DNA from 2 places in the Streptomyces sp. NPDC002926 genome. Region 1 is predicted to be linked to the other one. Evidence: predicted binding sites of a transcription regulator. Region 1 holds the regulator's gene; the other holds the start of a gene.

What was found. The regulator HspR, encoded in region 1, represses chaperone genes until heat shock. The targets are predictions, from matches to a motif close to TTGAGNNNNNNNNNCTCAA.
Positions count from the first base shown of each region.
Region 2: a site for HspR is predicted at 2,006-2,024, ahead of lon (endopeptidase La). Genes of this name have one in related genera too.

Region 1 covers NZ_JBSFUK010000002.1:510,638-514,044, forward strand. The annotation lists gene grpE (nucleotide exchange factor GrpE) at 1-171, shown strand, start outside; gene dnaJ (molecular chaperone DnaJ) at 202-1,386, shown strand; gene ACWDZ6_RS05650 (heat shock protein transcriptional repressor HspR) at 1,391-1,852, shown strand; gene ACWDZ6_RS05655 (helix-turn-helix transcriptional regulator) at 2,032-3,015, opposite strand.
Region 2 covers NZ_JBSFUK010000004.1:147,743-151,149, forward strand. The annotation lists gene lon (endopeptidase La) at 1-1,983, opposite strand, end outside; gene ACWDZ6_RS09785 (GNAT family N-acetyltransferase) at 2,164-2,808, shown strand; gene ACWDZ6_RS09790 (protealysin inhibitor emfourin) at 2,909-3,407, shown strand, end outside.

The DNA of each region.
Region 1 (3,407 bases):
GCACCGGATGTCGCGGAGACCACGTGCGTCGCGGTCCTGCAGCCGGGGTATCGCATCGGCGAGCGGACCATCCGCCCCGCGCGGGTCGCGGTGGCCGAGCCCCAGCCGGGCGCGGCCCCGAAGGACGAGACGGCGACCGACGAGGAGAGCGGTGGCCCGGAAGAGGGCTGACGCAATGATCATCCGAGAGGAGGGACGTCGATGAGCACGAAGGACTTCGTCGAGAAGGACTACTACAAGGTTCTCGGCGTCCCGAAGGATGCCACCGAGGCCGAGATCAAGAAGGCGTACCGGAAGCTCGCGCGCGAGTTCCACCCGGACGCCAACAAGGGCGACGCCAAGGCCGAGGGTCGCTTCAAGGAGATCTCCGAGGCCAACGACATCCTCGGCGATCCCAAGCGGCGCAAGGAGTACGACGAGGCGCGCGCCCTCTTCGGCAACGGTGGCTTCCGGCCGGGTCCCGGCGGCCCCGGCGGCACTTTCAACTTCGACCTGGGCGACCTCTTCGGAGGCGCCCAGGGCGGGACGCAGAGTGGCGCCGGAGGCTTCGGCGGCGGTCTCGGCGATGTGTTCGGCGGCCTGTTCAACCGTGGCGCCGCCGGCACGGGTACGCGTACCCAGCCGCGCCGTGGCCAGGACATCGAGTCCGAGGTGACGCTCAGCTTCACCGAGGCGGTGGACGGGGCCACGGTCCCGCTGCGGATGTCCAGTTCGGCGGCGTGCAAGGCGTGTTCGGGCACCGGCGACAGAAACGGTACGCCTCGGGTGTGCCCGACCTGTGTCGGCACCGGCCAGGTCTCGCGCGGCGGCAGCGGCTCCTTCTCGCTCACCGACCCGTGCGTGGACTGCAAGGGCCGCGGTCTGATCGCACAGGACCCCTGCGACGTCTGCAAGGGCAGCGGGCGCGCCCGCTCCTCGCGCACCATGCAGGTCCGTATCCCCGCGGGCGTCTCCGACGGCCAGCGGATCCGGCTGCGCGGCAAGGGCGCACCGGGCGAACGAGGCGGCCCGGCCGGCGACCTGTATGTCGTCGTACATGTCGGTGCCCACTCCGTCTTCGGCCGAAAGGGCGACAACCTCACGGTCACGGTGCCCGTCAGCTACGTGGAGGCGGCGCTCGGCGGCGAGGTGAAGGTGCCGACCCTCGGCGGTCCCCCGGTCACGCTGAAACTGCCCGCCGGGACGCCCAACGGCCGTACGATGCGTGCCCGCGGCAAGGGTGCGGTCCGCAAGGACGGCACCCGCGGCGACCTGCTGGTCACCGTCGAGGTCGCGGTCCCCCAGGAGCTGAGCGACAAGGCGAGGGAAGCGCTGGAGGCCTACCGCGAAGCCACCGCGGAGGAGGACCCGCGGGCCGAGCTGTTCCAGGCCGCGAAGGGAGCATGAGGCAATGGACGGACGTCGCCGACAGTATTCAGCTGTCAGCAGGGCTTACGAACTGACCGACGAGTCGCCGGTGTACGTGATCTCGGTGGCGGCGCAGCTCTCGGGTCTGCATCCGCAGACCCTGCGGCAGTACGACCGGTTGGGTCTGGTCTCGCCGGACCGTACGGCAGGCCGGGGCCGGCGCTACTCCGCCCGCGACATCGAACTGCTGCGCACCGTCCAGCAGTTGTCGCAGAACGAGGGCATCAACCTGGCCGGGATCAAGCGCATCATCGAACTGGAGAACCAGGTGGCGGCCCTCCAGCAGCGGGTGGTCGAGCTGTCGGCGGCCGTGGACGGCGCGGCGGCGGCGATGCAGCAGCGCGAGGCGCAGGTGCATGCCTCCTACCGGCGCGATCTGGTGCCGTACCAGGATGTGCAGCAGGCGAGCGCGCTGGTGGTCTGGCGGCCCAAGCGTCCCGAGTAGCGCCGGAGTCGTGTCCCGAGCAGAACCGCAGTTGTGCGGCTGAGGGGCCGGAGAGCGAGTCGCTCTCCGGCCCCTCAGCCGTGTGAAACATGTGACGGGACGCCAGCTTCTTACGTTCCCTTCTCGCTGCGGCGTTCCCAATGCAAACGGTCCCGCCGGCCGCCCCGCTGTCCCGGGCCTCAGCCCTCGTGCTCCAGAATCCCCGACTGCGCGATGAGATAGCCGAGTTGGGTCCGGCTGCCGCTGCCCAGCGCGGAGCCCAGCTTGGCGATATGGGCACGGCAGGTACGGACGTTCATGCCGAGCCGCCGGGCGATGGCCTCGTCCACATGGCCCTCGACCAGCAGCTTGGCGATCGAGCGCTGGACGCCTGTGATGCCGTCCAGCGGTGGGCCGTAGGAGACCTGCTCCTCCCACGGGATGCCGTGCAGCCAGAACTGCTCGAAGACGCCGACGAGATACTCGACGATTCCCTTGTGCCGTAGCTCAAGTGCCGAGAGTCTGTCGCTACTTGCCGGTATGAACGCCACTTTCCGGTCGACAATGATCAGCCGGTCGATGATCTCCTCGAGCGTGCGCACCTCCACGCCGGACGGGCCGACCTGCTCCATGTAGGAGAGTGTGGCCGGGTGGTGGCGGGCCGTGTGCTGGTAGAGCGTCCGCATCCGTACGCCGCGGTCGATCAGCGGCTCCACGCGGCGCAGAGCCTTCTCCAGGATGTGCGGCTGCCGCCCGCTGCCGGGCTGCACCGTGAGGAGCTCCTCCGAACACTCTGCGGTGACCTGGTCAAGGGTTGTGTTGATGCGGTTGAGACCCTCGAGGACGGTGATCCCTTGTGGGACGGTGGAGTTCTGAGCACTGAACGCCATGAATGGCTCAAGTGCGTCGGTCAGAGCGACAGTTCGACGTCGGCGCTCTTGGATCTCCCGCTCGATGGGGTGTATCAGCTGTGTCAGCGCAGTGGTCGGTGGAACCGGACGGAGCCACTGAGCGTCGTCGGGATCCGGATGCAGCAGGGCGAGATCGAAGAGGCAGGGTGTGGGTTCCGCCTCTGACCGGGCTATTCGCCCGGTCCGCAGAGCGGTGATGTAGAGAACCTTCCCCGCTTCGCACAGCTCGCCGTCTGCGTGAGGGTGTCCCGTTTCGCCCTCCTTCGATGACATATGCACCCCCTCAGGCTCCTGCATTACAGGAACATGATGCCTGCCGTCGCTGGTGCAAGCGTTCGGAGTGAGACATCGTCTTATGCGCGGGGGAGGAGGAATGATCAAAAGAGGTGGAGATCACCCATGTCTAGGACGCTTCGTGCTCTTTGTGCTCTTGCCATAGCGGCGGCCGCGCTCGGTGCGGTGGCTTCCGGCGAGCCCTCCTGGGGTAGCTCTCCCGCCGGCGCGGTGACGGCAGCCCCTGGCGAACCTTCGTGGGGCTTCGCTCCCGCGGACGCTGTGGCAGCAACGCCCGGTGAGCCCTCCTGGGGTGTCGTCGCGGCAGACGCGGTGCGTACTCCTGGTGAGCCTTCCTGGGGTGTGGCGCCGGCAGATGCCGCGGTTACTCC
Region 2 (3,407 bases), on a different contig from region 1:
CTGCGCGGACTCCTTCATCACGTCGCCGAGCTGGCCGGTGAGGGTCAGTCCCGCCGCGCCCGTCTCCGGGTCGGCCAGCGAGGCCTCGACGAACAGGACGTCGCCGCCCGCGCCGGTGACCGCGAGGCCGGTGGCCACGCCGGGCACCGCCGTACGGCGCTCGGCCGGGTCCTGAGCGGACTCGGGCACATGGTGCGGCCGTCCGATCAGACCGCGCAGCTGCTCCGCGCCGATCGTGAACGGCAGCTCCCGCTCGCCCAGTTCGTGCTGGGACGCCACCTTCCGCAGCAGCCTGGCCACCGAACGCTCCAGGTTGCGTACGCCCGCTTCCCGGGTGTACTCGCCGGCCAGCCTGCGCAGCGCCGAGTCGTCCAGGGTCACCTCGCCGGACTCCAGCCCCGCCCGCTCCAGCTGGCGCGGCAGCAGGTGGTCCCTGGCGATGACGACCTTCTCGTCCTCGGTGTAGCCGTCGAGCCTGACCAGCTCCATCCGGTCGAGCAGCGCCTCCGGGATGGCTTCCAGGACGTTCGCCGTGGCCAGGAACACCACGTCGGACAGGTCGAGTTCGACCTCCAGGTAGTGATCACGGAAGGTGTGGTTCTGCGCCGGGTCCAGGACTTCGAGCAGCGCCGCGGCCGGGTCGCCGCGGAAGTCGGAGCCGACCTTGTCGATCTCGTCGAGCAGGACGACCGGATTCATCGAACCGGCCTCCTTGATGGCGCGGACGATACGGCCGGGCAGCGCGCCGACGTACGTGCGCCGGTGGCCGCGGATCTCCGCCTCGTCCCGTACGCCGCCGAGCGCGACCCGGACGAACTTCCGGCCCATGGCGTGCGCCACGGACTCGCCGAGTGAGGTCTTGCCGACGCCGGGCGGGCCGACGAGCGCGAGCACCGCGCCCCCGCGCCGGCCGCCGACCACACCGAGCCCCCGGTCGGCGCGCCGCTTGCGCACCGCCAGGTATTCGGTGATCCGCTCCTTCACGTCCTGCAGACCGGCGTGCTCGGCGTCCAGGATCGCCTTGGCGCCCTGGATGTCGTGCTCGGCAGTGTCATCGGTCCGCTCGTTCCAGGGCAGCTCCAGGACGGTGTCGAGCCAGGTGCGGATCCAGGAGCCCTCGGGGCTCTGATCGCTGGAGCGCTCCAGCTTCTCGACCTCCTTGAGGGCGGCTTCCCGCACCTTCTCGGGGAGATCGGCGGCCTCGACGCGCGTGCGGTAGTCGTCGGACTCGTCCGCGGCGTCGGTGGCCCCGTTGAGCTCGCGCAGCTCCTTGCGTACGGCCTCGAGCTGACGGCGCAGCAGGAATTCGCGCTGCTGCTTGTCGACACCCTCCTGGACGTCCTTGGCGATGGCCTCGGCGACGTCCTGCTCGGCGAGGTGTTCGCGCAGCTGTTCGGTGGCGAGCTGGAGCCGGGCCACCGGGTCGGCGGTCTCGAGCAGTTCGATCTTCTGAGTGGTGGTGAGGAACGGCGAGTAGCCGGAGTTGTCGGCGAGCTGCGAGACATCGTCGATCTGCTGGACCCGGTCCACGACCTGCCATGCGCCGCGCTTCTTCAGCCAACTGGTGGCGAGCGCCTTGTACTCCTTGACGAGGTCGGCGACCGAGCCCGGCAGGGGTTCGGGCGCGCTCTCGTCGATCCGGGCGCCCTCGACCCAGAGCGCGGCGCCGGGTCCTGTGGTGCCCGCGCCGATCTTCACCCGGCCGCGGCCCCGGATGAGCGCGCCGGGGTCGCCGTCGGAGAGTCTGCCGACCTGCTCGACGGTCCCGAGCACACCGGTGCCGGCATAGGAGCCGTCGATGCGCGGAACAAGAAGCACGGTCGGCTTGCTCGCACCGCTGGACCGGGCGGCAGCTTGGGCGGCCTCCACCGCGGCACGCACTTCGTTGTCGGACAGGTCGAGCGGCACCACCATTCCGGGCAGCACGACCTCGTCGTCGAGCGGCAGCACGGGCAAGGTGAGCGGTGTGGACGTCGAGGCCATGATCTCCCCTTTGGCAGTCAAGTTGAGCTTTATGGACTCAATGCACGGAGCCCCGGAGATGTTCCCTCGGGCCTGTTCGCTGTCAGCGATCAGCTCTCGCCGAGTCGCGACCGTCGCGATGTAATGGATGAATGCGAATAGCACCTATTACTGATCCCGACTGCTGCCCGAGGAGTACGGATGCCCTTCGAGTCCACCGCCGAGACCGTCCGGGCCTGGGTCCACGGTTGGGCCGCCTCGCGCGGCGCCGCGGATCCCGTCGCCGAACCCTGGGGGTTCAGCATCGACGTGGGCCAGGTCAAACACGCCAGGCGGCATGTTCTGACCGCCGACGACGAGGCGACCGTCCGCAAGATCGCCGACACGGTCGCGGCCCCGAGCATCTGGCTCAAGGTGTTCGCCGACCCCGCGTCCGTCCTTTCCTGGGCCGGACCGGACTGGCGGGTCGACGACCCCGGCTGGCTGATGTGGGCCGAGCTCCGCCGTACCGAGACCGCCGTGCCCGACGGCTACGCCCTCAGGACGTGGTCCCGCGGCGGCGTCACCCGAGCCCTGGTGGTCGCGGCGGACGGCTCGTTCGCCGCCCGCGGCCAGATCGCGCCGACCGGCGCAACCGCCGTCGCCGACCAGGTGGAGACCTCACCCGCGCACCGGCGCAACGGGCTCGGCAGCCTGGTGATGCGCACGCTCCACAACGCGGCGGTCGAGCAGGGCGCCGGCATCGGCGTGCTGGGCGCGACGCGCGACGGACGGGCGCTGTACGAGTCGCTGGGCTGGCGGACGCAGGCCCCGCTGGTCAGCCTCTACTTCGACCCGTCCGCCTGACGCGTACGCCCGACCGGCCGGCCCGTACGCCTGACCGGCCGGGGTGCCGGAGGCGATACTGCGGACACGTACTGGTGCGGTACGGACGACAGGTGGACGCATGCGACTGATCACACGGGCTCGGTGCGGTACCGCGGGCGTGCTGCTGGCGGCCGTCCTGGCGGCGGGGTGCGCGGGGGGCGGCGGCGCCGGGTCGCCGAGCCCCGCGGAATCAGCGGGCACCTCGCCCGCACCGCCGGCCTCGGCCGCCACCGCGACCCCGGCCTCGACCCCGGCCTCCGCCTCTGCCTCGGCCTCGGCGAATCCCGCTCCGGCGCGGCCACTGGTCGGGGTGACGGTCACCGGCGGTATCGCCGGCGTTCACAACACGCTGCTGGTCCAGGACGACGGCACATACACCACGTCCTCCAGGACCGGACCCGCCCGGACCGGCCGGATGGCACCGGCCGAGCTGGCGGCGCTGCGCCGAGCCCTGGAGAAGGCGGATTTCGCCCACCTGCCACGCGAGGCCACGGGCAGCCCGATCGCGGACGGGTTCACGTACCGGCTCACGTACGCCGGTCATACCGTCACCACCGATGACACGACACGGCTGCCGG